4 regions of the Streptosporangium sp. NPDC002607 genome follow, and region 1 is predicted to be linked to each of the others. Evidence: riboswitches for the same ligand, from Rfam matches in the RefSeq annotation. Region 1 holds a riboswitch; each other region holds the start of a gene.

Region 1 (7,375 bases):
GAACAGCAACCGGATCCCGGCGACCATCACCGACGCCCTGCTGCCCCGCCTGTCGACGGACGGTTCGCTGTGGGAGCCCCCGCCGGTGGACGTCTCCGCCCTGGTGGGCGCGGTCGGCTACTGCATGCGGAGCGAGGCGTATCCGGGGCTGCGCGAGCAGGCCGCGGCCTATCTCCAGGCCTGCGGCCCCGACCGCTACTTCAAGCACCGGCGGCTCGCCGCCCTGGACCTGATCGCCACCCCGGCCACCACCGCATCGGCCGGCGCCCCGGTCGCCGCCCCCCGGGAGCGGAGCCCCCTGGGCAGGCTCCGCAGCCGCCTGTCGAGAACCTTTCCCTGAGCCGCGCGGCCACAGCGGCACGGCACGGGCGGGAAACGGCGGATCGCCCCGCGTCCCCCGTGCCGCGCCCTCTCCTCCGGTCCGGAGGGGGGCGCGAGCGCCGGCCCAGCGCCCTGAGTCGACGCGCTCTTGGGCATGAGTACCGCGTGTGCGGCACCTCTGCGGCTTCCTGCCTCGTCGACCCGCGCCACCGGGGTGGCCTTGTCGGGTCTCCACAGGCTTGCGAACCCTTCCGGTTCCGTTCCCGCTCATCCAGCGGTACCTGACGCGGTCACGCCGGCATGCGCTGATTCGCCGTTAACGGCGAATCAGCGTTCCCTGCCCCGCCACGCGGGAGAGTCCGTTTCCCCTCCGGTCTGAGGGGCGGAGCACTACGGACGGCTCAGGTAGCGGCGCATCCGGCGCTTGGCGCGGTAGCCGATGCGCAGCACGTTCGGCGGGACCTCCACGCGCATCCGGGCGCGACGGCGGGCGGCGGCGTACTCGGGGCCGTCGAGCAGGGACTTGGCGGGGACGAGGCGTCCCGAGCGTGCCTGCCCGACCAGGGAGACCATCCGCGAGACCCAGTCGCTCTCGTCACCGGGATGGAAGTAGTTGTCCCTGCACCAGCCGTCGTCCGGGTCCAGGAAGCGCCCCGCGGAAAGATCGTCGAGGGTGCCGAGCAGGCCGCTGTCCTCGAAGACCAGGTTGATCATCTCGGCGCCCACCCCGAAGTCCGACAGCACCAGCAGGGGCACCTTCTGGGCGATCGCCTCCAGCGCGGCGGTCGAGCTGACGGTGACGAACCCGGCCGCGTGGGCCAGGTGCTCGTGCATGGGCCCCACCGCGAAGCGCACGGCCCCGGCGCGCACCCTGCCCTCCTCCACGAGCGACTGCCACAGGCGCTGGTAGTGGTGGCGCTCATTGTGGGTCTGCCGCTCGCCGTCCAGGGCACGGAGCTTGACGACGACGTCCAGATCCGGCCGTCGCCCGGCCAGTTCGGCCAGGGCCAGCAGGATGCTCTCGCGCTCCTGTCTCCGCTTGGGCACCTTGGCCTGGGTGGCGAACACCACCCGGTCCCGCGGCCCGATGCGGGCGACCTCCTCCTGGCCTCGCAGAAACGGCAGCCGGGCCAGCCCCACCTGGCCGCCCCCGCCCAGCTCACGGCCCATCGCCGAGAACTCCTCGACCTCCCGCCCGCTGTGCAGCACGAACAGCTCGCATCCGCTGCGAAACAGCCAGGCCTTCTCGGTGGCGGGGACGGAGATGCCAGGCAGGCCCGAGACGAACACCGGCCGTGGCCGCAACCCGGCCAGCACCTCGCCGACCAGCACGTCCACCACGGGCCCCGTGCAGGCGGCGAGCACCACGTCGGGCCCGAGCCGCTCGGCGGCCCGGCGCAGCGCGCGGGCCGAGAGCACCGGCGGATCCGCCGCCGAGCCCGCGACCGCGGCACTGATCTGCGCCGGGGACGGGGTGATGGGGGTGCGGATGACCGCCAGCTCCCTCGTGCATCCCGAGGGCAGGTCCCGCAGCAGGCAGGCCGCCCACTTCAGGTAGGAGTCAGAGTCGGCCACGGCCAGGACCTTCAACGAGAACCTCCAACGGGGATCCCCCGCTTCATATCCGATTTCACATGGGCGGACCCGGCGCGGCTCGCATCCCGGGGCGGCACGCCACCGGCCTCCGGCCGCGGGGTCACGAGGTCACGAGGTCATGCCCCGGTGGCTCCCGTGTCGTGATGGGCGAACATCGACAGGTGGGAGCGGAGCGAGGGGGCCGCCTCCACCGTCCACCACTCGTCCGGGACGTCCACCGTCTCGACCGGGACGCCCCTGGCCGAGAGCAGGACCCGCAGGGAGGTGACCGCGGTGGACGGCAGGCTCAGTACCCGCTGCCCGGCGGCCAGCCCGCGCAGGGTCATCTCGGCGGGGATCCCGCCGCCGTAGACGGTGATCCCGGGCTGCTCCCCGACCCTGGCGAGATCGTGGGGGTCCTCCCTGCGGTGCGGGAAGTAGGCCACCGGCCCGGCCGAGCCGAGAGCGGCCAGCCAGCCGAGGTAGTGGTCGCGGTGGATCAGGCCGTTGCGGACCAGCGAGGTGCCGAGAACGACCGTGAGCTCCTTGGGACGGGGCACGCGCAGCGGCTGCGACCGCAGCCAGGCGAAGTCGTGGGTGATCAGCTCGGCCCCTCTCGCCCGTACGGCCTTCGCCAGGTCCGCGGGAACGGGCAGCGCTGTGAAGATCGACAGCCGCCCCGAGCGGGCCGCGGCGCGCAACCTGAGTCCGGCCGCCGCGCCGAGGGCGGTTCTGAGCCGTCCCGCCTTCCCCCGGGCCCTCAGCAGGGGCGTACCCGCGTGGCCGACGAGCAGCTCCAGGAGCCTGATGGTGGCCAGCCCGTCGTCGACGATCACGATACGGCCGGGGCGCCCGGTGAGCCAGCGGAACTGGACCTTGCCGGAGAAGGCGTCGCCCACCGCCCAGGTCACGCCCCGGTGCGGCCTGGGCATGTCCGGCCGCGCGGCGGTGAGCTCCAGGCCCGGCGGCAGGGTGAGGCGCCCGAGCTCGCGCCCGGTGGCGGCCAGGGGGCGGAGCCTCGCCCTGGGCACGAGGTGGCTGCGGGCACCGAGCAGCCCCGCGTGGTGGGCCTCCACGGCGCAGAGCATCTGCAGCGGGGATTCCACCCAGGCGATGGCCGAACCCTGATCCCGCGCGTGGTCTCGACCGTCCTCCACGCCGGGTGATGACCCGTTCACGACTGACCCAAGCTAACCCGGTGGCCTTAAGCGCCGGGGAACCACGGATGAACAGCCGCCCACGCGTGCTTGCGCGCGGTCTTTTCGATCTTTATCGTGGTGTACGGAACCGTTTCGTACACCACGGAGGAGTGAGCATGTGGACAGCCGATGAGATTCCCGACCTGACCGGCTCCACCGCCGTGGTCACCGGGGCGAGCGGCGGCATCGGCGTACCGACGGCACTGGAGCTGGCCAGGCACGGTGCCAGGGTCGTCATGACGGCACGCGACCCGGACAGGGGCCGGGCCGCGCTGGAGGCGGTCAGGGCGGCGGCGCCGGGGGCGACGGCCGAGGTGAGAGCGCTCGACCTGGCCGACCTCCGCTCGGTACGCGCCTTCGCGGACACCGTCGACGGGCCGCTGGAGCTGCTGGTCAACAACGCCGGGGTGGGCCCGATGTCCCGGCGGACCACCGCCGACGGCTTCGAGACCCAGTTCGGCGTCAACCACCTGGGGCACTTCGCCCTGACCGGCCTGCTGATGCCACGCCTGCTGGCCGCCTCCGCGGCCCGGGTGGTCACGGTCTCCAGCGACGCGCACTCCCTCGGCGCGATCGACTTCGAGAACCTGGGGCTGGAACGCGGGTACGGCATGTTCTCCGCGTACAGCCGTTCCAAGCTGGCCAACCTGCTGTTCGCCGTGGAGTTGCAGCGCCGCGCCGACGCCTCGGGGGCGGCGCTGCTGAGCCTGGCGACCCACCCGGGCATGACCGCCACCGGCATTCTGAAGCCGGGCGCCCTCACCCGCCCCTTCAACGCGCTGATGCGCCTGGTGGCACAGCCGGTCGCCAAGGGCGCCAGGCCGTCCCTGTACGCGGCCACCTCTCCCGAGGCGAGAGGCGGGCAGTACATCGGCCCGGGGCCGAAAGTGCTGCGCCCCTCGCCGAAGGCACTGGACGAGGCGGTGGCGGCGAGGCTCTGGGAGAGGTCCGAGGCGCTGACCGGCGTACGATTCGGGGAGATCCGCCAGCACTAGCGAACCACCGGAGGCACCTTGCGTCTCGACCCCACTCGGGAGCGGGCGATCCTCGACGCGACGGCCGGTCTGCTGTCCGAGGTCGGATACGACCGGATGTCCATCGACCAGATCGCCAGGCGGGCCAGCGCGAGCAAGGCCACGATCTACCGTCGCTGGGCGGGCAAGGAGGCGCTGGTCGTGGATCTGATCTGCAACCACCTTGAGATCGACGTCGTGCCGCCGCCCGACACCGGGTCGATGCGCGGGGACCTGATCGGGGTCGTGGACGGGTTCTGCCGGATACTGGAACGGAAACAGGCGATGATCTTCGGCCTGTTTCCGGCGTTCCTCACCTCCCCCGAGCTGGCCTCCGCCCTGCGCGACAACGTGCCCCGCCCCGACATCACCGGCACCGTCCCGCTGCTGGAACGCGCCAGGGAGCGCGGCGAGCTGCCAGGGCCGGTGGACCCCGCGGAACTCAGGAAGGCCACCGAGGCGCTGGTGTGGTACCGGCTGCTCTTCACCGGTAAGCCACTGGATCGGGAGTTCGTCGAGGACACGGTCGACCGGTTCCTGCTCCCGCTGTTCCGATCCTGGTCCGGCCAAGAGAGCTGAGGCCCGCCCTGCCGCCGGCGGGCCCCTGAGCCGCCGAACCTCGTTCGGGCCTTCCGGGGGAGCGGGACGCATCCGCTCCGCACTTTTTACCATCGAATATTTGTTGCAAAAAGTTAAGGCCTGACACCCTTACCGGCGAGCCTCCCGATCATGCCATACCATCCCGGGTCAGGCGATCCACCGGCGGGTACCACACGGCTGGATCGCCGAGGAAACAGGGGATCCCGCCCGCGACGGGGCCGCGACCCCGTCCACCGCGACCGGCCGGAGGACGAGGGTGACCCGCCTCCTTCCCAGGCCAAGCGACCCCCCGTCGTACCCCTGCGACTTGGACGTATCACCAAGTCAGGGCAATGTGTCCTACTTGTAATCGTCTGTCCGAGTGACGTACGTTCGTCCTGTTCATGGCAAATGTCTGGGTCTGTATAGATCTAAGCATTGCCGTCACATTGCCCGACCGTGTTCCACCTGGGCGGAACCCCTCCGCCCGCGGTGAGCACGGCCGCCGAATCCGCGAAGTCTGCGGAACCGGGGAACCACGTTCCTGGGGTGAATCAGCGCGTTCTCGCGCCGTAGGGCACTTCCCAGCCCGAACCCGTCAGCTAACCCGGTAGGCGGCATGGAAGCGAAGCAAGGAGTCGAACCCCGCTATGACCAAGCACCGCCTCACCCCCACCTTCAGCGCCCCCCGCGTGGCGAGCGCCCTCCTGGGCGCCTGTGTCGTCCTGGCGACCGGCTCCGTGGGCTCCGCAGCCCTGGCCGACAGCCACACCGCTCTTAACCCGCCCGCCGACGCGAAGATCTCCGAGGTCTCGCAGCACAAGCCCGCGAGCACCCCGCTCGAGATCGCGGCCCAGAGGCTGCCCAAGGTCTCCGCCGCGCAGGTCCTGGACCTCGCCTCCAAGCAGATCGGCGTCCGCGAGAACTCCCAGGGCGGCGGGACCAAGTTCCACTCGTGGTACATGTCCTCCCCGCGCGCCAAGGAGACCGTCGCCCGTGACGGCGGCACCATCCAGGGCTACGCCAACGCCCCCTGGTGCGCGATGTTCGTCTCCTGGGTCGGCGAGATGGCCGGCATCCGGCCCACGATGGGCTGGGACGCCTACACCGTCACCCACGCCAAGTGGTTCAAGAACAACCACCACTGGGGCACCACCCCCACTCCCGGCGCCGTCGTCTACTTCGACTGGGCCGGCGGCAAGAGCCTCGACGGCATCGACCACGTCGGCTTCGTGAAGAAGGACAACGGAGACGGCACGATCACCACGATCGAGGGCAACACCGGCAACGGCAACGTCGAGCAGCGCATCCGGCCTGTCTCCCAGGTCGTCGGCTACGGCTACCCCGTCTACGCCAACTGATCCACACCCGCCGCCCGCGCCATCCCCCATGGGGCGGGCACCCGGCACCCCGCCGGTGAACGCGGGCCGATCCGCACTCGCCCAGGGGCGCCGCTCGCTCGAGCGGCGCCCCTGACGGCGTTCCCCCGGCCGCCTTCGCGACTCCTTCGCATCGATCGTCCCACCGTGGTGCCCCTTTCGCGGTGACGTCCAGCGCCCCGGTGGCATCCACGATGCCGCGAGAGTGTGCGCACTCCTCATCCCAGGCCCTGAACGCCTCATCGACACCGGCTCCATCGACGTCGGATTCGGGGTGCTCGCCGGATTCCGGGGGCCGCCAGAGGTTCCGGCGGTTCTCTCCGTTCAGCACGTTCCGGAACCGGCTTCGCTCGACCACGCCCATGTGCCGGACCAGCCCGAGCAGGGACGGCTCCGAGGGGGTGCGGTCTTTTCTCCGAGCTGCTCGGCGGTCAGGCCCGCGATTTCATCGGTTACCTCCAGCGTGGAGACCCCCGCCTTCAGACGGGGGAGGAAACGCGGCACGGTGCCGCGTTTCTGAATGGGTTGCGTAGCCGTAGCCGTCCGCTCTCTGGAGCATGCGAACGTGGCGGTGGCCGATGCCCTGCACGGTGCCGTGCCGGGTGGTGATGTTGAAGCTTCCGGTGGTGCGGACGGCGACCCGGCCGGTGTGAACCCCGGCCTTCTTGCCTGCCGGGACGTTTGCCCGGACCAGGTCGCCGGTTTGGAAGCCGTGGTGCAGTTTGCTCCGTGGCCGGGCAAGACGGGGGAACCCGTATCGGTCGGGGACGGTGCGGGCGTAGGTGCCGCGCCCGGTCGCCGTGACCACCAGGACCGTGGACGGCCAGGCAGTCACGCTCTCCAGTTCGCCGACGTGCAACGCGTCCAACGTGTGGGACTTCGGAGCGCCGGTGCGGGAGCGGTTCCATTTGGTGCGCCCGCCGGAGGCGCCTGCCACGGGCAGGCCGGTGGCCTTCAGCGCCTGCCACAGTGCCCAGCGGGTGGTGTTGACGGCGGCGGCGTCGCGCAGCGGTGCTTTCGCCTGCTTGAGGATCTTCGTCAGGAGGGTGGGCTTGTCCTTGAGGAACTCCTGCACGGGGGTGGCGTTCTTGGTCTGGTTACAGCCGATGCAGGCCAGGGTGAGGTTGCTGACGCGCTCAGAGCCGCCCCGGCTGCGGGGGTGGATGTGGTCGAGGTTGAGCGGTACGCCGCTCGCGCCGCAGTAGGCGCAGGTGCGCCCCCACTTGGCCAGCAGGTATTCGCGGACCTCGTACCCGGCGAGGGTGCCCCGCTGGTAATCCGCTCCTTCGAGCGGCCGCCCGGCCGACAG
Region 2 (7,375 bases), on a different contig from region 1:
AGCGCCACCGGACGGCGACGTGCGTCAGCAGGGGCGACCATGCCCGTCACTCTCCAGCCTAATGCTTCTCTCCAGCCGCCTTACCGGTTGCAGTCGTAAAGCCGCAGGGAAAAACCGACAGGACGATCAGGTGATCATCGTCGCCTTCGGAAATACCAATGCCCGCCCGCTCTCCGGCCGCTGCGCCACCGGCCTCGGAGGGGCGAAGCTCCTGGTGGGAGAGCCTTCCCGCCGGGATGAACAACGCCTTGTCACGGAACCGGAGATCACCGCGGGCGGGTTCATCGCGAGAATGTCCACCGCCGGCAGAACACCCGGATGGAGAGCGGCTCGCTTCATCACCCGGGCGGCAGCCGATGCGACGCAAGCCTACGGAACAAGACGGATCTTCAACGCTTTCTTGCCAAGAGTACGACCCACTCTGGCGTGGAGTACATAGTCGTAGACCGTATAACCACCAAAGACGATGGGCTCACGGGACAACCCGGGCAACACCACACACCCATGATCCAGCTCCGTGAGAAGACCCCTGAACGCGCGGCGGAAGGGGAAGGAGAGAAACCCGCGGGCCGTCACCGGGGATGCGGGAGGCGGGCCGGTCCCACCATTCGATGACTGGTGTGCGAACCCTCGACGGGGGCAGATCCGGCATTGGCGTCTCATAGCGGCTTGCGGGCTCTCCTGAGCCCCTTGTCCGGCCTCAAACACGAATATTCCGCCGAGCACGCCGGGGCTCGATCATAAGTCCCCCCGCGTCGCCCATGGCATGGCAAATGATTTTTACGCTTCCGCGGCTTCCGTGGCCGAGGCGGTTACCCACCGCCAAGGTCCTCGTTTTTCTGGCCCGGGTACGAAATCGGGGCCGGCGGTTCAACCGCCGGCCCCGATTTACCCGGAACTACTTGATCTTGACGACGACCGTCCCGGCCACCTTGTCGTGCAGCGCCTGCTGCAGGGGCTTGTCCCACAGCAGCCACAGCACGTTCACGAGGCTGAAGATGTTGACGATCCAGCCGAGGAGGGGGATCCAGCTCAGGAACTGCGGGCCGAAGAACACACCGCCGCGCTTGAGCGCGACGTCGGAGCTGAGCCCGCCCGGCGGCAGGGTGCTGCCGACGGGCACGATCTTGATGCCCATGACCATCTTGCCGACGGTCTGCCCACCCCTACTGATCATGAAGAACTCGTAGGCGAAATAGATCGCCGCGCTGACCAGGGAGACGAGAAGGCTCGCGAGGAAGACGCCGCTCCCGTCGGTGCTGGCGCCCGTCGCGAGGTTGAAGCTGGGAGCCGTCACCAGGAGGCCGGTCAGCACCGCACTGATGATCACCCCCGGGATCGCCAGAATGATCGCGTCGATGATCCGCGCCACCAGGCGCTGCCACCACTCGGCGAGCGGGCCGGGAGCGCCGGGGGGGCCGCCGTAAGGCTGGCCGTACCCCTGCTGCCCATAGCCGGGCTGCTGGCCGTAACCCGGCTGCTGGCCGTAGTCGGGCTGCTGCCCGTAACCGGGCTGCTGGCCATAGTCGGGCTGCTGCTGACCGTACTGCTGCTGCCCGTAACCCGGCTGGGACGGCTGCTGCTGCCCGTAACCGGGCTGCTGGCCGTAGCCGGGCTGCTGCTGACCGTACTGCTGCTGCCCGTAACCCGGCTGGGACGGCTGCTGCTGCCCGTAACCGGGCTGCTGGCCGTAGCCCGGCTGCTCGTGGGACGCCTGCTGCCCGTAGCCGGGCTGCTGACCGTACGCGCCGGTCCCGCCCTGCTGGCCATAGCCCTGCTGCTGGCCGTACGCGTCCGTCCCGCCCTGCTGACCGTACGACTGCTGCTGCCCATACCCCTGCTGGCCGTACGACTGCTGCTGCCCGTACCCCTGCTGCTGGCCGTAGCCCTGCTGACCATAGCCGGGCTGGGCCACCCCCGGGCCGGTGTTCGGCTGCGATCCCTCCGACCGATATCCCATGATCGTCACATCGGGGTCGAGTTCGCCAGGGGCTCGACCCTGGTTGTGCTGCCCGTAATCCGGCTGTCCCGAAGGTGTGCGACTGCGCTCGGGATCATCCTGTGGATACGGCGGCTGTCCGTTGCTCACCGCGTCACCTCACTTAGACTGCGCATGTGGCAAATGTCAGACGCACATGCTTGCTGCTGCACAAGGTATCGACATAGGAATCAACAGTCACCTTTCCAGTCAGTCATCTCTAAAGTCATCAGAGTCGGGCTCGTGTGTCAGGTGCAGCAGCATCCGGGTGTTTCCCAAGGTATTGGGCTTGACGTGCTCCAGATCAAGGAACTCCGCGACGCCCTCGTCGTAGGAGGCGAGAAGTTCGGCGTAGACCTCCGGGGCGACGGGTGTGCCCTGGATCTCCTGAAATCCATGCCGGGCGAAGAAGCCGACCTCGAAGGTCAGGCAGAAGACCCTGCGCAGGCCCAGCTCCGCGGCCGTGCGGATGAGCACCGAGACGATCCGATGGCCGATTCCCATTCCCCTGCGGGTCGGATCGACGGCAACGGTCCGAATTTCGGCAAGATCCTCCCAGAGAACATGAAGCGCCCCGCAGCCGAGGATTATCCCCTCCGCGTCAGTCGCGACCCAGAACTCCTGGATGTCCTCGTACAGGGTGACGGTGGCCTTCTCCAGCAGGCGCGGGCCGGCTCCACCGTAGGTGTCGACGAGCCGCCTGATGGCACGGACGTCCGGGGTGCGGGCACGGCGGACCGTGACCGCCGGGGTGGCGCCGGGAGCGGGTGACCCCCGCCCCTCTCCCTCGGATCCGGCTCGCCGCTCCCCCTCTTTCCCGGGATTCGCGAACGGCACGGGAGAATGCTCCGCAAGCTGCTCCATGACCGATCAGCGTACGTCCTCTCCGGCCTTCAATTACGGCTCATCCTTAACTCTCGCCCCGGGGGCATCACATGACCCTTGGTAGTTGGATTACCACGCTGGGCGCACGACGCCTCTAATGTGTCGCAGCTCATCTTTGGCACGGTCCCGGACCTGGGAAGACCCACGCCACGCCCGCCGCGAGGAAGGCAAAGGCAGCGTAATGGCCATGTTGATCATATTGGCATGTGATCTTTCCGTGACATTTCAGTTGCGAAACCTCTACTGAGTTCGCAGTTCTGGTTGAGCAGGAACCACGAGTGCACTAATCTCCGTGCTCGATGTCAGAGACGTAAAAGCCTGACCCGCCGAATCTCCCGACCAGGGGAACCGGGGACCCACCACGTCCTTCGGGGTGAATCCGAGTGCCACCGGCGCACCCGGTAGGGCTGCCTCCGGCCCGAACCCGTCAGCTAACCCGGTAGGCGGCCGAGGAGAGGAGCCCGTTGGTGAAGCGCATGCGCGACCGCGCAGGAGAGCACGCGGGCGGCGACGCCCGCTGTCGAGAACGCGCGGCGCGGAGGCGGAGTCGCCGCATGGCGGTCATCGGCCTGGCGTTCGCCATCATGACCCTCGGCACCCCCCTGGTCTCGGCCACGGCGGATCCCGAGCCCAGCCTCCAGCAACTGGCCAAGCAGGCCGAGAAGCTGCACGAGGAGATCGGCACGCTCGCCGAGCAGTACAACGGCGAGCGGGTCAGGCTCAAGCAGGCCCAGCGAGCCGCGGAAAGCGCCAAGAAGACCCTCGCGACGAGCGAGTCGGAGCTCGCGACCCGGCGCACCAAGGCCACCCTCCTCGCGCAGAGCAACTACATGTCCGGCGGCCTGAACTCCGGACTCGCCTTCACCCAGGCGACCGACCCCGACACCTTCCTCGACCAGGCCACCACCAACTACGCCCTCCAGCAGCAGCAGAGCGAGGAGGTCGCCCAGGTCGGCCGGGCGATCGAGGCCGCCGAGCGGGCACAGGCCAGCGCCAAGGCGAGGACCTCAGAGGTCAAGGTGCTCCTGGAGGAGATCGAGGGCAAGCGCAGCAAGATCGAGCGACTGGTCTCGCGGGTCGAGAGCGACCTGTTCAGCGAGGTGCGCACCAGGGCCGTCAGCAACAGGGGTGCCCGGGTGAAGGTCGACGTGCCCATCGTGGGCAGCGGCAAGGCGGCGGAGGCGGCCCGCTGGGCGCTCACCCAGCAACTCAAGCCGTACGTCTGGGGCGCCGAGGGCCCCAACTCCTTCGACTGCTCCGGGCTGGTCATGTGGGCCTACCAGAAGGTCGGCATCAGCCTGCCGCACTACACCGGCAACCAGTGGACCGCGGGCACCCACATCTCCAAAAACGACCTGCGCCCAGGCGACCTGGTCTTCTTCTACAGCGACCTGCACCACGTCGGGATCTACATCGGCGCGGGCCTGATGGTCCACGCGCCCCGGACGGGTGACGTCATCCACATCGCCACGATCGACAACCGGCCCTTCGCCGGCGGGGTGCGGATCGCCGACTGAGCGGCTGAGCCGGGCCGGTCACGGATCGCGAGCCGCCCGGCCCTTGGCCGGGCGGCGAATCCTGCCGTGCCGAGGGCCGGTCAGACGGGCACCCCGCAGACTTGCGCCCCTCGGACGATGCCCGCAGGTGCGGTGACCGACGGCAACGCGGTGAGGCGCCGTCTGACCGCGGTGGGCAGGACAGCCGAGGGGCAGGGTCTAGATCAGGCGGCGGCGGGCCGCCCAGGCCACGGCCTCGATCGCCGTGGCGACACCGATGCGGTCGCAGATGCCTCTGAGCCTGCGCCTGACGGTCCGGCCGCTGATATCGAGGCGGCGGCCCACCCTGTCGACGGTGACGCCCTTGGCGAGTTCAGCCAGCAGCACGAGGTCGTCGTCGCTGAGACCGATATCACTCATGCCCAGGGGGCTGTCGCCATGGCGAGAATCCACTTCTGGATATGCCATCAAGAGTCACTCCCCCCACTCTGGAAACCGGGCGCGAGACGCCGGAAATGAATACCGTCCGCCAGGAACGGTAAACGCCTTGTTCAAAGGTCGTCAAGTTCTACTCTTCATAGCGAGCGCCCACTATTGACATACTAGGTGCTACGTGAAGTACTCATGATATGTCAGTGCCTTTGGGGTTAAGTCACGACCGTGCCCCCGCACGAGCCCGCAGGTGCCCCCCTGGCTGCGACAACAGAAGTCCTGGCAGAACAAGGTTTCGCCGGAACCGCCGCGGCGGCGCGCACCCGCGGGGCCGCATCCTCGGTGGAAGCGAGCCACCCGTTTTTCCCCGGGAAAATCGATCTCTTCCTGGCGCTCTTCGACGGCCACGCCGTCTGGCGCCTTGACGGCACCTCGCGGAAAACTCTGAAATGGGAAGCCCGCAAGAGCACCTTTGCGGCATTAGCGAAGTATCGGGTGCCGACGACGGGCGTCAGGCGATATTGGACACGCTTAAAAGGGAGTTTCTGCGCTATGCAGAAAGCCGTCCGAAATTACACGGGGGAGCGTGAGCACGGACCCCGCGGTTTGCGGCCCATGGGGATTCGACCCGTCCGCCCAGGAATCGTCCGCCTGCCGTGCTCGCGCCCACGCGCGCCGGCGCGGAGCCGCGCGGGACGGTGAAGAGGTGCTCGCGAGGTGGTGAGGGCGCTACCCGGTACCGCCGACCGGGATTCGAAGGTGCGCGCCGAGCCCGACCGGCCCGCCCCGGGGATGCCGCCCCGGGCCGTCATCCGGGCTTCGATCCCGGCGGAGACGATCGCGCCGCCGGACCGCGCGGGACGAGGTCCCACGCGGTCCGGCGGCGCTGCCCGCAGACTCAGCCGGTCGGCTTGACCAGCGGGAACAGGATGGTCTCGCGGATGTTCTTACCGGTGAAGGCCATGATGAGGCGGTCGATGCCGAGCCCCAGGCCACCGGTGGGCGGCATCGCATATTCCAGTGCGGTGAGGAAGTCCTCGTCAAGCTGCATGGCCTCGGCGTCCCCGCCCGCGGCGAGCAGGGACTGCTCGGTGAGGCGGCGGCGCTGCTCGACCGGGTCGACCAGCTCCGAGTAGGCGGTGCCGAGCTCGGTGCCGAACCCGATCAGGTCCCACTTCTCGGTGAGGAGCGGGTTGTCACGGTGCTGGCGGGTCAGCGGGGAGGTCTCCACCGGATAGTCCATGACGAACGTGGGCTGGATGAGCGTGTGCTCGACGAGCGCCTCGAAGATCTCCTGGACGAGCTTGCCCTGGCCCCACTTGGCATCCCAGTGGATCTCCCGGGCGTCCGCGAGCTTGCGTACGTACTCCAGGGGCGTCGCGGTGGTGATCTCCTCGCCCAGTGCCTCCGAGACCGACCCGTAGAGGGTGATCCGCGGCCACTTCGCCAGGCCGAGGTCGATCTCCTGCCCCTGGTGGACGACCACGGAGTGGCCGAGGGCCGCCACGACCGCCTGCTGGATCATCCGCTGGGTCAGGTCGGCCATGTCGTTGTAGTCGAGATACGTGCCGTAGGCCTCAAGCATCGTGAACTCGGGGTTGTGCGTGGAGTCCGCGCCCTCGTTACGGAAGTTGCGGTTGATCTCGAAGACCTTCTCGATGCCGCCGACCACGAGCCGCTTGAGGTAGAGCTCGATCGCGATGCGAAGGTAGAGCTCCATGTCGTAGGCGTTGATGTGGGTCTTGAAAGGCCGGGCCGTGGCTCCGCCGTGGATCGGCTGGAGCATCGGCGTCTCGACCTCCAGGTAGCCCTCCTCGTGCCAGAAGTCACGGATGGACCGCACCACGGCGCTACGGGTGTAGGCCAGCTTCCTGGCCTCGTCGTTGACGATGAGGTCGACGTAGCGCTGGCGGACCCGCGCCTCGGGGTCGGTGAGCCCGGCGTGCTTCTCCGGCAGCGGGCGCAGGCACTTCGAAGTGATCGCCCAGCGGTCGGCGAGGATGGACAGCTCCCCCCTGCGGGAGGTGATGACCTCACCCTCGATGCCCACGTGGTCGCCGAGGTCGACGTCGCGCTTCCACGAGGCCAGTGCCTCCTCGCCCACCTTGTCCAGGGAGATCATGACCTGGAGATCGCCGGAGCCGTCGCGGATGGTGGCGAAGCAGAGTTTGCCACCGGTCCTGGACAGCATCACGCGGCCGGTGACACCCACCTTGTCGCCCGTCGCGGTGTCAGCGGAGAGATCGGCGTATTTCTGGCGGATCTCGGCGTTGGTCGCGGTGCGCGGGAAGTTCACCGGGTAGGGGTCGACGCCCTCGGAGCGGAGGCGGTCGAGCTTCTCCCGGCGCACGCGCATCTGCTCGGGCAGATCCTCGGCGGGGTTGGTCACTTCATCGGTCACAGTTCCAAAGGGTACCGATGTGGCGAACCTCGTGAGGTCGCCGACCGCCGGAGGCCGGAGAGGGCTCCAGGGCGCCGCGGTGCTCTCCGGGAACACGCGGCGCCCGCCGGCCGCGCACCGCGCTCAGAGCGGTGTCACAACGCTCTCAGGTGGCGTTGCGGTGGTAGATCAGGCGCAGCCCGA
Region 3 (7,375 bases), on a different contig from region 1:
GTCGCCGTGACCTCGTCCGGACGGGTGCCGTCGACGACCAGGCCGGTCTGCCCGCGTAGCACGGCGTCGGGGGCGCCGCCCGAGGAGCCGGCCACCACGGGCAGCCCGCTGGCGGACGCCTCCAGATAGACGATGCCGAGCCCCTCCACGTCGATACCGCCCAGGCGGGTACGGCACGGCATGGCGAACACGTCGCCCGCTGCCAGGTAGCCGGGCAGCGCGGCCTCCGGCACGGGGCCGGTGATCTGGACCGAGCCGCCCATCGGCCTGGCCAGCCGCTCCAGGGTCCTGCGGTACGGGCCACCGCCGACGATCAGGAGCATCGCGTCGGGAACGTCCCGCAGCACGCCGGGCCAGGCTCGCAGCAGCGTGTCCTGGCCCTTGCGCGGCACCAGCCTGGACAGGCAGAGCACCACCGGCCGCTCTCCCAGTCCGAGCGCCGCGCGCGCCTGCTCTCTCCCGGCCTCGGGCGCGAACACCTCGGTGTCGACGCCGGGCGCGAGCCGCACCAGCTTGTCCTCGGGTATCACCCTGGCCAGCCGCTGCCGGGTGTACTCCCCCAGGTAGGTGACCACGTCGGCGTGCGCGCCGATCCTGGCGAGCACCCGGCGGCCGATCGGGAGCGCCGTCCAGCCCGCCTCGTGGCCGTGGGTGACCATGACGACGCGGCGGACCCCGGCCTCGCGCATCCTGGGCGCGAGCAGCCCGAGCGGTGCCGCCGCCCCGAAGACCACGGTCTCGCAGCCGAACTCGGCGATCAGTGCGGCCGCCCGGCGGGCGACGGCGGGGGTGGGCAGCATCAGCGAGGTGGGGTGCCGCACCACGGGGTAGGGCTGCCGCAGGTCGAAGTCCTCGCTGCCGGGCCACTGGGGGGCGTAGACGACGACCGAGCCGGGCGGGCGGCGGGCGATGAGACCGTACACGAACGACTGGATCCCCCCGGCGCGGGGCGGGAAGTCGTTCGTGACCACCAGCGTGCGCCTCATGGCTCGGAGAGACCGTTCAGCCGGGCCCAGGAGCGCGCCAGCGCGATGCGCTGCGGCGCGCTGGGATGCGAGGCGTAGAGCACGTACTCCACGAGGTCGGGTGACAGATCCGAGATGTTGGTGACCGCCAGCCGTTTCTGCATGGCGACGAACGTCGCCGGATCCCTGGTCAGGTCCAGCGCGTGGACGTCCGCACGGGCCTCGATGTGCCGGCTCACCAGGTTCTGTGCCGGTCCTGACAGCACCGTGGCCAGACTGAGCAACCCCATGACCAGGCCCACCGCCCTCGGGTCGCCGATGGAGGAGATCCCCGCGCGGCGCCGCACGACCCCCGCCGAGGTCACCACGTAGAGCAGGCACGCCCCGAACGCCGCGCCCAGAGCTCCGACGAGCGTACCGGAGAGCACGTCGCCCGCCTTGGCGTGACCGAGCTCGTGCGCGACCACCAGCTCGACCTCGTCGGCGGGCGCCCGGAGCAGCGTGTCGTAGACGACGATCCTGCGGGTCGCGCCGAATCCGGAGACGTAGGCGTTGAGCGCGGTGGTCCGCCGGGAGGCGTCGGCGACGAGCACGTCCTCCACCGGCACGCCGTCCCTGGCGGCCATGGCGAGCAGGTCGTCGCGGAGTTGTCCGGCCTCCATCGGCCTGAAGTCGTTGAAGATCGGCTCGATGAGCACCGGATAGGCGAAGGAGGCCGCCACCGTCAGCGCGAACGCGCCGGCCGCCGCCGGGATCCACCAGCGCCGGTAGCGCCGCGCCAGCGCGACCACCGCCAGAACCATGATCGCGGTCAGCGCGGTGCCGACACCGATGCTCTTGATCCGGTCGGCGGTCCAGGTCGGCCAGGTCTGGGTGGACAGCCCGAAGTCGCGCAGGTAGGTCTCCGACCACATCCCCAGCGGCCAGCGCAGCATCGCGACGGCCACCGACAGCGCCAGCACGCCGAGCAGCGCCCGCAACCACCACGGCCCCCGCAGCCGGCCGACGAGCCGCGCGCCCAGCGGGATGCCCACCAGCACCCCCGCCACCACCAGCGTCAGGCCGAGGGAGAGGTAACCCGGTACGCTGACCAGCTTGTCGAACGCCTCGGACCTGGCGATCTGCTCGGCCGTGAAGTCGCGGGCCGGATCGGGGACGACCGCCGGGGCCCCCTCGGGCAGCGCCCGCCAGGGCGTGGCGAACGCCACGACCGCCAGCGTGACCACCCCCAGCGCGGCCAGCGCCCACCCCGCCGGCCGCACGCCCGAGGGCGCGTCCGTCGTGCTCAGCGTCATCAAACACCTCCAGCGTGGAGCCCGAACCCGGGGCCCCGTCCTTTGGATCTTCTGCCTGCCGCGGTCGGCCGGACGGCGCCTCGCCGAGTCGTCACCGGTCACCGCGGCACGCCGCGGCTCCCTCCCGTGCCTCGCGAGGCACCCGCCGACCACTCCTCGCCACGGCGAGATCCGCCAGGTGAGCCCTGGACCGGGAAAGGACACAAGGATGTCAGGCGAGTTCCTTTTCGAGGTAGTCACGCCACGCCACGGTGAGTTGGGCAGGCGACAGGCCGAGCGTGCCGGTGACATCGCCACCGTAGAGCCTCACCAGAGCCTTCTCGCCGAAGCGCTCCGAGATGAACCGGCAGGCGAGCCAGGCCTCCTCGTACACCTGCGCGAGCCGCGGGGCGCCGGGGGCGAAGTCGGCGGGACCGGGGAGACGGGTGGGCAGGACTCCGGCGCGCACCTCGGCGGCCAGTTCGGCGGCGGCCGTCCGCACCGGGATCCCGGCATCGCGGTAGCCCACGTAGTCGGCGAAGCCCTCCGACAGCCACATCGGCACCCGGCCGCCACGGGTCGCGCCGGTGGCCACGTGCACGAGTTCGTGCGTGATCACCACGTCCCTGCCGGTCGTGCTGAGCCTCGCGTAGCCCGAGGGCAGGACGATCACCCGGTCCGCGGTCGCCATCGCGGCCAGGCCCCGGGTGCTCTCCGCTCCGGCGAGTGCCGCGGCCTCGGCGTCGGTGGCGGGGAACAGGATCACCGCTCGGACCGGCCCCCAGATCGCCGCGACCGCGCGGCGGGCCCGGTCGGCCCTGGCGGCCAGGTCCCGCAGGACGGCGGGCGAGACGTCGTGGCCGATCACGAGGGAGTGCTCGCCCCGGACGACGACGGCGGCACCGGGCCACAGGTCGCGAAGGTCGACGGGGAGTTCTCCGGCGCGGTGGAGAGGGTCGCGAGGAAGCGGGCCGGCTCCGGCCAGGAGAGGTCCCGTCCCGGCCAACGGGCCCACGCTCATCAGCGCCAGCATCCCGGCGAGCACGGTGCGGCGCCCCTTCGGGACGGACATAACGATGTGATGCTAGCGGAACGCGGGCCGGCGCTCCGGCCTTCGGGCCGGAGGTGAAGGCCCGCACGGGAGTGCCCGCCGGGGCGCGAGCGTGCCCTGACCTGCCGTGTTCTGCCGCCGGAAAGGTGATCCGGTAGCGCGGATCCGCGCCGGCCCAGGCCGCCGGCCACGCGCTCGCGGCCTTCGCCGGAAACGGAGCGGCCCCGTCCCCGCACATGTGAGGAACGGGGCCGACGCCCCTGCTCAGGCTCCGGGCCGGACCGCTCCGGCGAAGGAGGACCGGTAGTACCCCTCCAGCTTCACGATCCGGACCGTCTTGCCGCTGCTCGGCGAGTGGACCATCCTGCCCTTGCCGACGTACATGCCGACGTGGCCCTTTCCGCTGAAGAACATCAGGTCACCGGGGCGCAGGTGGCTCCACGAGACCTTCTTCCTGATCGCCCGGTACTGGCTGTGCGTGATCCGGGGAATGGACACGCCCGCCTTGCGCCAGGCGTATTTGACGAGCCCCGAGCAGTCGAACGCGCCGGGACCGGAGGCACCCCACCGGTACGGATCGCCGACCTGCTTCTTGGCCGTCGAGACGGCCTTGCGAGCCCGAACCTTCTGCAGGGCCGCCCTGCTCATCTTGGTCTTGACCTTGGTACCGGCCTTGGCCTTGTGCACGGTTCTCTTCGTGCTCTCGGCCTGCTCGGAGACTCCGGCCGCGGTGTTGACCAGGATCTCAGGGGTGCTGTCCGTCGTCGCCCTGGCCGCCGTCGGCCCCAGGGTGACCGCTCCGGCTGAGGCGGTCAGGGTTAGGGCGATGCCGCCGAGGGAAAGGCGGAAAAGGCGCGACAGACGGGTGTTACACGGGGTGGTAGACAGGATTTCTCCTTGGTGCTTCCACTGATGCCTACCGGGTTAGCTGACGGGTTCGGGCTTGGAAGATGCCCTACGGCGCAAATGCGCTGATTCACCCCTGGCCACGCTGTGTCGGGCCTTTTGGGTCCCCGGTTCCATGCCTCCTGGCTGCATAGATTCGGCGGGCCGCCGTGATGAGGTCCGTCCCCGGCAGGGGAACGGCGGCCGGTTGGATTTCTATAGGGACACCGGCCCGAAGACCGACATTCACCGCGACGGCATGGCTTGCACGTCGCGAGGCCAGAAGTTACCCCGATCTCCAACCTTCGGCAAAGCATTCGCCAAACAAGAAGATCAATAAGCCTTCGTGATCTTCCTGTTACCCCTGCTTAATGGCTATTTATGCTATTGAGATATGACTCTCGTCACACCCTAGGAATCACGCCCGACAAATCGCGATTTCTGTAATGTTCATCACATTTGCCATAATTCACGGTTGAAGCCGCGAGGGGCCCTCTCCCGCCGCGGAGCACGGGTCAGCGCCGGACGCACGTGTAGGCGCCGTAGATCGATTCCCTGAAGTCCGCCTCGACGATCTCGAACCCGGCGGCGTCGAACATCGGCTCGAGAAGCCACCGGAAGGTGCTGTACTCGGTGCGCAGATGCTCGGCGTAGTCCTCGCGGGTATAACCCAGCGCGGGATCGTCGGCCGCGCCGTCGAGCCAGCGGCCGAGCACGGCGTCGGCCTCGGCCGGCCGGAAATCGAAGATCAGATCGCGCAGGCGCAGGACGCCCCCCGGTCGTACGATCCGCGCGATGCGGTCGAGTGCGACCGCCTTCCAGAAGTCGGGGAGCTGATGGAGGGCGTGACGGGTGTAGACCGCGTCCGCGGGTGGCCCGGCGTGCTCGTAGGAGAGAAAGCCCGCCCGCACGCATTCGAGGTTGGCCAGGCCGTCCTCGGCGGCCCGGACGGTCAGGAAGTCGTGCATCGCCGGGGAGACGTCGACCGCCACCACGCGCCGGAACCGCCGCGCCGCGGCCAGCGCGAACTGCCCCGTCCCCGCGCCGAGTTCCACGACCGTCGCCGTCTCCCCCAGGCCGCGCCCGGCGAGCGCGGCGAGGTCCTCCCCCGGATCAGGCCTGCCCTGCTTGCGGTCGAACCCGGCGACGAACGCGGCGTCGAGGTGCTCGGGACCGGCATGGGCGAGTTCGTCGAGCATCCATGAAGTGATCATGTTCCGATGCTGGCAGCGCCGCCGCGCGCGACGCACCCGGTTTTTCGGCCGCCGGGACCCGCGCACCGCGCGTCAGGGGCGGACGGCTCCGACGAGGCGACGGCCGTAGGCCGAGAGCGGGACGACCTTGACGACGTCGCCGGTCTGCGGGGCGTGCACGATCTGCCCGTTGCCCGCGTACATGCTGACGTGGCCCAGGCCCTCACTGAAGATGAGGTCGCCCGGCTGGAGGTCGTTCAGCGAGACCTTGCGGCTGGTGCCCCAGCTCCACTGCTCCCAGGTGGTACGGGGGAGGCTGACCCCCCCGCTGCGCCAGGAGGCCTGGACCAGGCCCGAGCAGTCCCAGCCGCCAGGCCCCGTGCCGCCGTACTGGTAGGGCTTGCCGACCTGCGCGAAGGCGAACTGCAGGGCGGCGCGGGCGTTGCCCGAGGCGGGGCCGCTGTACTGGATCCCGGTGCTCTCGGGATTGCCCGTCTTGAAAACGTTGAGTTCGCGCAGGAGCTTCGTCTGAGCCCTGACCATCTTGTCGGCCTTGGCCTTCTCCTTGGCCAGTTCGCCGCGCGTCTCGTCGGCCTCGCTCAGCGCGCCCTTGGCCAGGTTCCTGTTGAGCCGCAGCGCCTTGGTGGCCTCGTCGAAGGCGCTCAGCGACTGGGCCCGGGAGGCCGACATCTGGTCGACCGAGGCCAGGCCGCTCAGCAGCGCGCCGGGGTCGGCCTGGTAGATCATGCCTTCCCAGCTGTTGACCGCGCCGAACTGGTAGGTGCTGACCGCCATCGCGACGAGCTCCTTGCGCAGCCCGGCGACCTGCTCGCTCTGCCGGGCGAGCTCGCTGTTCAGCGTCACGTACTTCTTCTTGGCCCGCTTCCACTTCTCCGAGGCCTGGTTGTACTTCTCGACGATCTGGTCGGCCTGCTCGTTGAGCTTCTCCAGCTTCTTCTTGGCCTGGGCGAGTGTCGGCTTCGGCTCCGCGGAGGCCCCGCTCACCGGCACCATCAGCAGCGCGAGGGCGAGCCCGGCCGCCACCGGTATCCGAATGAGTCCAACCGGCATACCCGCCACGGCCACGTCAACGCCTCCAGACTGCACAGACCTGCGGCGAATAGTACAGAACAAGTAAGGTTTAGATCACCTTTTCCCGTGTTTAGCCCTATAGCTGCAGGTAGCAGTCCCGGTCTCCCTGGGGCCCCGGATCGCCCGGTCAGCAGGCGGCGATGTCGCAGATCTTCGCGGTCATCTTCCTGGCGTCGCTCAGCTGCCTGGCCCAGTCGCTCTTCGCCGGCTTGGAGTACTCACCGCCCCAGAGGTAGACCAGGACCGCGTTGCCCTTCCTGACCAGCACGCTGCGGTCACCGCCCACGCCGGCCTTCTTGCCGTAGTAGACCTGCCCGGAGACCTTCAGCGCCTCGTCCCCGAGCCCGGTCAGGCGCGAGGAGACGTAACGGTAGGTGGAGCCCGCGTTGGTGTTGGAACCACAGGTGGTCAGGGCGGAACGCAGCTGGGCCACGGCTCCGGCGGCGGCGGCCTTCAAGCGGTACAGGATCACCTGCTCGACCTTCAGGAAGTCCGGGACGCCGGTGAAGGTCACCGTCCGCGCGGCGGTCCTGCCGGTCGCGGCCAGCGCGGCCCTGTCACACGGGTTGACGGCCAGCCGGGCCTTCGCCGAGTTGCTGACCGTCCAGTTGGTCTCGGGGTTGTCGTCCTTCTTCGCGGCGTCCTTCTCGTACAGCAGGAAGCCCTTGGGAATGCCGGCCGCCGCAGCCGCGGCGGCGGGTGTGGCAACGGTCGCCCCGATGACCAGAACGGCGACGGCGAGCGTTATGATCTTCTTCATCGAGTGCCCCTGGAGAGATCGAAATACCTTCCGGTGGTTCGATGCGCCGTCACCGGGAAAGGTTCACGCCCGCCCCAGACGTCTGAGAAGAAGCAGCGAGGGAACCGGCCGGGCGCCCATCCTGCGGACCGACTCGGCCACCTCCCGATCCGAGG
Region 4 (7,375 bases), on a different contig from region 1:
GTCCGGGGCCGGCCCACCGGCCCGGTCACGCGGATCTCGTCCAGGACGGTGGTGAACTGCGGGCAGTCAGCGGCCTGCCCAGGCGTGAGCACGAAAACCAGCGGCAACCCCGCGCTATCGGCCACGGCATGGATCTTGCTGCTCAGTCCGCCTTGGGATCGGCCGAGCGCGGCCGCCTCCGCCCGAGCTTCACGGCGTCGCCGGATGGCGGCGCGATCGTCCGCCTGTGGCGCGTCGGCATCGGGTGGGGCCTGCGGCGCGTCACCCGCAGCACCGGCGGCTGCTCGGGAAGCGGAGCCCCCTTTTCCTCGGTCAGCGCCTGCTCCAGCGCGTCCAGGGTTTCCCCGGCGACCGCCAGCCCGGCCGAGTCCTGATGCGCCCGCACGATCGTGGAGTCCACGCTGACCAGTTCCAGCCCGACCTGTCCTCGCGATGCGGCCTCGGCGATCAGCGCGTCCATCAGGCCCTGGAACACGCCGCCTTTGGCCCAGGAGTTGAACCGGGAGTAGACGGTGGACCAAGACCCGTAGCGTTCCGGGACGTCACGCCAGCTGGACCCGGTGCGAAACCGCCACAAGATCCCGTTGAACTGGTCGCGCACCCGCCGTGGCAGCGGCCCGGTCGCCGCCAGCGGCAGCTGCGGCTCGATCAAAGCCCACTCGGCATCGGTCACATCAAAGCGTGCCACATCCGAGTTCTACCAGTCACGGCAGCTAACCACCGATCCTCATCTAGATCCGAACTTCAAACAGCTCCTAGTACATCGAGATGTGCGGGTGGTCGTAGTGGTTGGCGGTGATGCCGCCGCGGTTGGACATGGTTCTCCAGCCGGAGCCGTGGTTGATGCGCTGGCGCCAGATCACGTACTTCACTCCGAGCTTGGACTTGTTCTTGATGGCCCAGGCGGCGATCTCGTCGCCGAGCCGGAGGTTGGCGGCTGAGGGCATCGTGCCGCCGGTGCTCATCATGAAGTCGCAGGCGCGGCCGAGGGGGTGCTCGCCGCCGTCGTTCGCGGACCGGTAGCAACCGACGGCGTACGGAAGGTTGAAGCGTCTCTTGACGGCCTCACGCATGATCCGGGTCCGGTCGGTGATGTTGTCGGCGCCGGTGGGGAGTTGCGGGGCCCAGCTGCCGTCGGCGCGGCGCCCGGAGCCGACGGGGGCGAGCTGGTCGAGCCTGTTCTTGATGTCCTTGATCAGATCTTCGACCTCGTCACGCTGGGTCTGCATCTCCTTGGCCTCCTCACCGATTTCGTCGGTGAGCCTGGCGGCCGTCTCGGTCGCCCTCTTCCTACGTTCGAAGCTCTCGGCGAAGCCCTGTAGGTGCGCGCTCTGCTGGGCGGTGAGCTGCTCCATCACCGCTGCTCCACCCATGTCGTCGGCGAACAGCAGCGCGGGCAGCCCTCCGATGCTGCTCTGGTAGCGGAGCTGGACTATGGAGTCGACCTGCTTTTCCGCCCTGGCGTAGAGGTCGGAGGCCCTGGCCAGGTTCTGCTTGGCGACGGCCTCGGCCTTCTGTGCCTTCTTGAGGGACTCGCGCTTGGCCGCGTATGCCTCGATCAGCCCGTCGACCTTCTTGCCGAGCTTGGCCAGCTCGGCGCGGAGTTTGGCCTCGGTCGGCTTGGGCTCCGCGCTTCCCGCGGTGGGGGCACCGAGGGTGAACGTGGCGACCAGGCTCAAACAAAGGGCCAGAGCCGCATGCCGACGGAACGTGGGGGACGGGGCCGCCACGAACTCTCCTCTCCTTCCGCCTACCGGGTTAGCTGACGGGTTCGGGCTGGAGAACGCCCTTCCACCGAAGTGGTTTCACCCCAGGTGCGGTGGTTCCCCGGCTCCCGGGCGATGCGCCTGGGATTAGGCATATCGGCTGTTGCAGCCGATGTGGGAAGGATAGTAGTGGTAAACACAGGGTCACGCGACTTCAAGACGAGACCAATTGGTGATTAGTTCGTGACAACAGAGCGCAGAAGGTGTGCTGCCTCCTCGGGCAGCACGTCGTTCACGAAGGCACCCATGGCCGACTCGGAGCCGGCGAGATATTTCAGCTTGTTCGGTGCGCGGCGGATGCTGAACAGCTCCATGTGCGCGTACGACAGGTCGCGACCGGTGTTGACCGGCGCCTGGTGCCAGGCCGCGATGTAGGGCATCGGCACGCCGAACAGCCCGTCGAGGCGGCGGAGCACGTCGGTGTAGAGCGGTCCGAACGCCGCGCGCTCCGCGGGCTCCAGTCCGACCAGGTCGGGGACCTGCCGGTGGGGGTAGAGGTGAACCTCCACCGGCCAGCGCGCCGCGGCCGGGACGAACGCCGTCCAGTGCTCGTTCGAGGCCACCACCCGGACCCCGGCCTCCCGCTCCGCGGCGAGCACGTCGGCGAACAGGTTGCCGCCGGTCCGCTCCCGGTGGCGCCCGGCCGCCCCGAGGGTCAGCTTGGTGCGCGGGGTCACGTAGGGGTACGCGTAGATCTGGCCGTGCGGGTGGGCCAGAGTGATGCCGATCTCGGCTCCCCGGTTCTCGAAACAGAACACCTGCTCCACGCCCGGCATCGCCGACAACTCCGCCGTACGGTCGATCCAGGCCTCCATGACCAGCTCCACCTGCTCGGGGGGGAGCATCGCGAATGAGGAGTCGTGCTCGGCGGTGAAACAGACCACCTCACAGCGGCCGACCCCGGGGCGGACCTCACTCAACCCGCCGACCTGCTGATAGTCGCCCAGATAGGTGGAGAACGAGGGGAACCTGTTCTCGAAGACCGCCACGTCGTAGGCCGCGGAGGGGATCTCGGTGAGGTTGCCGGAGGTGGAAGGGCAGAGCGGGCACTCGCTGGCCGGGGGCAGAAAGGTGCGGCCCTGGCGGTGTCCGGCCACCGCGATCCACTCCTCGGTCAGCGGGTCGTAACGCAACTCGGAGGCGGCGGGGCGGGGCGGCAGGTCGCGGCTGTCGACCGCTCCGCGGTCGGCGTCGTCGCGGCGGTCGAAGTAGAACAGCTCCCGGCCGTCGGCCAGGTGGGTGATCGTACGCTTCATCGGCCGACGCTCTCGCTCTCCTGCTGTGGCTCTGTGATGATCAGCTCTCCCACCGAGGCGGCGAGCTCCTCGCGGGCCTCCTCGGCCAGGCCGGAGTCGGTGACCACGATGTGGGCCTGGGCCAGCTCGGCGATCGTGCTGATGCCGACCGTGCCCCACTTGGTGTGGTCGGCGAGCACCACCAGGCGGTGCGCGGAGGCGACCAGCTCGCGGTTGGTCTCGGCCTCCAGCAGGTTGGGTGTGGTGAACCCGGCTCGGGCGCTCATCCCGTGCACGCCGAGGAAGAGGGTGTCGACGTGGAGTCCCCGGATCGCCGTGACCGCGACCGGGCCGACCAGCGCGTCGGAGGGGGTGCGGACCCCGCCGGTGAGCACGACCGTGCGATCGGCCCTGGGGGAGCGGTGGAAGACGTCGGCGATCCGGATCGAGTTGGTGATCACGGTCAGCTCGGGCACGTCGGTCACGTGGTGGGCGAGCGTCCAGGTCGTGGTTCCCGCGGAGAGTGCGATGGCGGTGGCGGGCCGGACGAGCCGGGCGGCCTGCTGGGCGATCGTCTCCTTCTCCGCCTGCTGGCGCGCCGACTTGGCGGCGAAGCCCGGTTCCTCGGTCGAGCCGGACCCGGTGGCGGTGGCGCCACCGTGGACCTTCTCCACCAGCCCGCGCTCGGAGAGCACCTCAAGGTCGCGCCGGATCGTCATGTCGGACACGCCGAGCTCCCGGACGAGATCGGCGACCCTGACCCCGCCCCTGCTCCGCACCCTCTCCAGGATCGCCTGCTGCCGCTGCTGGGCGAGCATTGACTCACTCCCTTTAATTCACCAGATTCCACCAAAATACCACGGCGGGTACCGGGAAATACTGTTGAATTATGGTGGTCACCTGCTCACAGCCGCTCAAGCTCCGCCATGATGTTCGCCCGCGCCGGCTCCTCCAGATCGGCGATGTGGAAGATCGCCGTAAGGTCGAGCAGTGAGCGCAGCACCGCGGCCCTGCCGGACCTGAAAGCGTCGTCGGGCACGAAGGCGTACTCCTCGCGCACGGCGGTCGCGTAGGCGGCGTAGACCTCCGGCGACGCGCCCAGGATCGCCAGGTCCGCGTCGGACAGCACGGCCCCGTCCGCGTCGCCCGGTGCGGGGGCGTGCGTGACGGTCAGCCTGACCAGCCGGGCGACCGTGGCCACCGCCTCGGGGGAGAGCCCCATCTCCGGCAGCGCGCGCTCGGCCAGGATGGCGCTCCGCTCCTCGTTGTCGCCGCGCCGCGGGTCGTAGACGGCGTCGTGGAACCAGGCCGCCAGCCGTACCAGGTCCGGGTGCTCGGCATGAGAGGCCAGGGTGTCGATGTGGGCGAGCACGGCCTCCAGGTGGGTGGTGGTGTGATACCTGCGGTGCGGCTCGTCGTACCGGGTGATCAGTTCACGGCCGAGGGGTTCGGCCTCGGGGCCGGACAGGGACAGCCAGCGGGCCATCAGCTTCTCGCGCATGAGGGCGAGCCTAGAACCTGGCCGGAGGGGAGGATCCTCAGGTGCGGGAGGCGCTGATCGTCAAGGTTGGGGCAACGCACCCACCGGAGCGGGGCGGATCGCGGTTCGGGCCTTGTGCGCCGGGCGTCGCAGGAGGAACGTGAAGGTCTGAACCGGTGGCATCGAGTCCCGTACGGGTCCGGAATCACGGGTCCGGAATCACGGAGGCCGGCACTCGCGGGACCTGGAAGGACCTCAGGGAAGGGGTGGTCGGCATGGCCAGAAGATCGCGTAAGGGCAAGGCCCGCAAGAAGCACAAGGCCAACCACGGCAAGCGGCCGACCGCTCGCTAGCCGTACTGATCACAGAGGCCGAGTCCACGGGGACGGGCGGTCACGCGCGGCGGCCCCAGGAGGCCAGCAGCCGGGTCTGCGCGTCGGTGTCGGAGGGCACCTTCCGGTGCTCTCCGGCCTGGTGCTCCCCGACGGCCGCGGTCTGCCGGTAGCCGGGTTCCGCGTCGGCGAACCAGGTGGCGCAGGCCGCGACCAACTCCGGGTCGAGCCGCTCGTCGGCGCCGATGGCGCGGGCCAGGTCCCAGGTGTGGATGAGGGCGTCGGCGAACAGTTCGGTGATGTACTCCCGGCCGGGCACGTCGCCGAAGGGCAGGTGGACGACGCGGTCGAGGACCCGGTGATCGATCGCCGCCTGGATGGCGGGCACGGCCGAGGTGTCGAACGCCTTGATGGGGTCGTCGCCGAGCAGGTCGCCCTCGAAGGCGTCGCCGATCTCCGCGTGGGCCCGCCCGGCCAGCAACTCGGGAGCCCACAGGTTCTCGCCGACCACGTGGTTGACGAGGGAGCGCACGTCCCAGTCGACGCACGGCGTCGGATTCTCCCACTGGTCGGGGCCGATCCGGTGGACGAGAGCGCCGAAGTCGTCCAGCGCGCGACGGTAAGCCTCGGGTACGTCGATGGTCATCATGCCCTCCCGATGCCCTCCCGGGTTCTCTCCCGGCCCTCATCTTGACCGTAACCCCTGGCCCGCCAGTAGTCATCGCGTCAATGGACATGACCGGCACGTCCGGGAGCGCATCCGACCGGACGGCTTCATCTCCCGGTCATCTCGGCGTCAGGGAAGAGTCACGGTATGTCGTGAGGATCTCTCCTATGCGCACCACGACCTTCACCCGAGCGGCCGTCGCCGCGGCCACCGGCCTGATCCTGCTGCCCGCGGCCGTGGCCCCTGCCGCCGCCGAATCCGGCCCCCGAGGCATCGAACTGACCTTCCTCGGCCGCTACACCACCGGCACCGTCGCCGCCGGTGCCTCGGAGATCACCGCGTACGACGCCAAGACCCGCCGGGTGTTCGTCGTGAACGCGCAGGCCGGCACCGTTGACGTGCTCGACATCCGCGACCCGCGCAAGCCTCGCAAGGTCGCCACCCTGGCCACCCCCGGGGCCAACAGCGTCGCGGTACGCGACGGTCTGGTCGCCGTCGCCCAGCAGGCCGCGGTCAAGACCGACCCGGGCACCGTCGCCTTCTTCGACGCCCGGAGCGGGAAGAAGCTCAAGCAGGTGACCGTCGGCGCGCTGCCCGACATGGTGACCTTCACCCCCGACGGGCACCGGGTGGTCGTGGCCAACGAGGGCGAGCCGTCCTCCTACTGCGAGGGGGAGAAGGTCGACCCCGAGGGCTCGGTGAGCGTCGTCGATCTGAAGCGCTGGACGGTGCGGACCGCGGGGTTCCAGAAGTTCGACGCCGAGCGGCTGCGGGCCAAGGGGGTGCGGATCACCGGTCCCGGGGCCACCGCCGCCCAGGACCTGGAACCCGAGTACGTCACGGTCGACGGTGACACCGCCTACGTCACCCTCCAGGAGAACAACGCGCTCGCGATCGTCGACCTGCAGCGGGTGGAGGTCCGCGACGTCGTCCCGCTGGGCCTGAAGGACTGGTCGAAGAGCGGTTTCGACGCCTCGGACAGGGACGGGAAGATCGACATCAGGCCCAGGCCGGTGAAGGGCCTCTACCAGCCCGACGGGATCGCGCACTTCCGCGACCGCGGGCGCACCTACCTGGTCACCGCGAACGAGGGTGACGGGCGTGACTGGGGCTGCCACGCCGACGAGGTCAGGGTGAAGTCGCTGAACCTCGCGATGCCCGACGCGGAGAACCTCAAGAAGGACGGCGAGCTCGGCCGGCTGAACGTGGCCGTCGACTCGCCCAGGGACGCGAGCGGCGCCTACACCGAGCTGCACGCGTTCGGCGCCCGTTCGATCTCGATCAGGTCCGCCTCCGGAGCGCTCGTCTGGGACTCCGGCGACGAGCTGGAGCGGCTCGTCGCCAAGGAGTTGCCCGAGGCGTTCAACGCCGACAACGAGGCGAACGACTCCTTCGACAGCCGCAGTGACAACAAGGGCCCCGAGCCCGAGGGGGTCGCGGTCGGTGAGGTGCGCGGCCGCACCTACGCCTTCGCCGGGCTGGAGCGGGTCGGCGGGATCGTCGCCTACGACATCGACAATCCCCGGGCGCCGAGCCTGGCCGGATACCTCAACACCCGCGACTTCGCCGGCTCGGTCGCGGACGGCACCGCCGGGGACGTAGGCCCCGAGGGCGTGCTGTTCATCTCCGCCTCCGACAGCCCGACCCGCCACGCGCTCCTGGTGGTGGGCAACGAGGTCAGCGGCACCACCGCGATCTACCAGGTGCGCTGAGCCGCACGGCCGCGAAGACACGCCGCACACCAACCGGCCTGTTCCCACGCCGAGCACGTCAACGGCGCGGGAACAGGCCGGTGACGTTGCCGGTCTGACCGGACGACCGTGGGGCGCGGGCAGGACCGGGAGTGATCCCGGCACCGTGCGGCGAAGCGGCGATCCACCCGAAGCCGCACACGC

Evidence for each region. Region 1 has a riboswitch for cyclic di-AMP ahead of ACWD3H_RS29865 (CHAP domain-containing protein). Riboswitches for the same ligand answer to the same signal wherever they lie in the genome.
Region 2: it holds a riboswitch for cyclic di-AMP, as region 1 does, so the genes downstream of both, ACWD3H_RS00605 (NlpC/P60 family protein) here and ACWD3H_RS29865 (CHAP domain-containing protein) in region 1, are expected to answer to the same signal.
Region 3: it holds a riboswitch for cyclic di-AMP, as region 1 does, so the genes downstream of both, ACWD3H_RS10905 (C40 family peptidase) here and ACWD3H_RS29865 (CHAP domain-containing protein) in region 1, are expected to answer to the same signal.
Region 4: it holds a riboswitch for cyclic di-AMP, as region 1 does, so the genes downstream of both, ACWD3H_RS18400 (coiled-coil domain-containing protein) here and ACWD3H_RS29865 (CHAP domain-containing protein) in region 1, are expected to answer to the same signal.

Annotation. Positions count from the first base shown of each region.
Region 1 is NZ_JBSFWD010000031.1:400-7,774, reverse strand. It holds gene ACWD3H_RS29890 (polysialyltransferase family glycosyltransferase) at 1-340, shown strand, start outside; gene ACWD3H_RS29885 (DUF6716 putative glycosyltransferase) at 712-1,896, opposite strand; gene ACWD3H_RS29880 (hypothetical protein) at 2,034-3,053, opposite strand; gene ACWD3H_RS29875 (oxidoreductase) at 3,212-4,090, shown strand; gene ACWD3H_RS29870 (TetR/AcrR family transcriptional regulator) at 4,109-4,687, shown strand; cyclic di-AMP (ydaO/yuaA leader) riboswitch at 5,181-5,319, shown strand; gene ACWD3H_RS29865 (CHAP domain-containing protein) at 5,338-6,048, shown strand; partial or broken gene ACWD3H_RS29860 (mycothiol transferase) at 5,948-6,481, opposite strand; partial or broken gene iscB (RNA-guided endonuclease IscB) at 6,512-7,375, opposite strand, start outside.
Region 2 is NZ_JBSFWD010000001.1:124,951-132,325, forward strand. It holds gene ACWD3H_RS00595 (RDD family protein) at 899-1,960, opposite strand; gene ACWD3H_RS00600 (amino-acid N-acetyltransferase) at 2,189-2,842, opposite strand; cyclic di-AMP (ydaO/yuaA leader) riboswitch at 3,178-3,325, shown strand; gene ACWD3H_RS00605 (NlpC/P60 family protein) at 3,418-4,380, shown strand; gene ACWD3H_RS00610 (helix-turn-helix domain-containing protein) at 4,579-4,779, opposite strand; gene lysX (bifunctional lysylphosphatidylglycerol synthetase/lysine--tRNA ligase LysX) at 5,690-7,192, opposite strand; gene ACWD3H_RS00620 (type III pantothenate kinase) at 7,338-7,375, opposite strand, start outside.
Region 3 is NZ_JBSFWD010000007.1:176,216-183,590, reverse strand. It holds gene ACWD3H_RS10920 (glycosyltransferase family 4 protein) at 1-986, opposite strand, end outside; gene ACWD3H_RS10915 (M48 family metallopeptidase) at 983-2,260, opposite strand; gene ACWD3H_RS10910 (hypothetical protein) at 2,472-3,311, opposite strand; gene ACWD3H_RS10905 (C40 family peptidase) at 3,555-3,977, opposite strand; cyclic di-AMP (ydaO/yuaA leader) riboswitch at 4,189-4,348, opposite strand; gene ACWD3H_RS10900 (class I SAM-dependent methyltransferase) at 4,691-5,389, opposite strand; gene ACWD3H_RS10895 (C40 family peptidase) at 5,462-6,439, opposite strand; gene ACWD3H_RS10890 (hypothetical protein) at 6,588-7,220, opposite strand; gene ACWD3H_RS10885 (NYN domain-containing protein) at 7,284-7,375, opposite strand, start outside.
Region 4 is NZ_JBSFWD010000014.1:155,989-163,363, forward strand. It holds partial or broken gene ACWD3H_RS18395 (IS5 family transposase) at 1-688, opposite strand, end outside; gene ACWD3H_RS18400 (coiled-coil domain-containing protein) at 756-1,679, opposite strand; cyclic di-AMP (ydaO/yuaA leader) riboswitch at 1,734-1,870, opposite strand; gene galT (galactose-1-phosphate uridylyltransferase) at 1,943-3,022, opposite strand; gene ACWD3H_RS18410 (DeoR/GlpR family DNA-binding transcription regulator) at 3,019-3,819, opposite strand; gene ACWD3H_RS18415 (HD domain-containing protein) at 3,906-4,502, opposite strand; gene ACWD3H_RS18420 (50S ribosomal protein bL37) at 4,757-4,834, shown strand; gene ACWD3H_RS18425 (TIGR03086 family metal-binding protein) at 4,875-5,462, opposite strand; gene ACWD3H_RS18430 (choice-of-anchor I family protein) at 5,648-7,192, shown strand.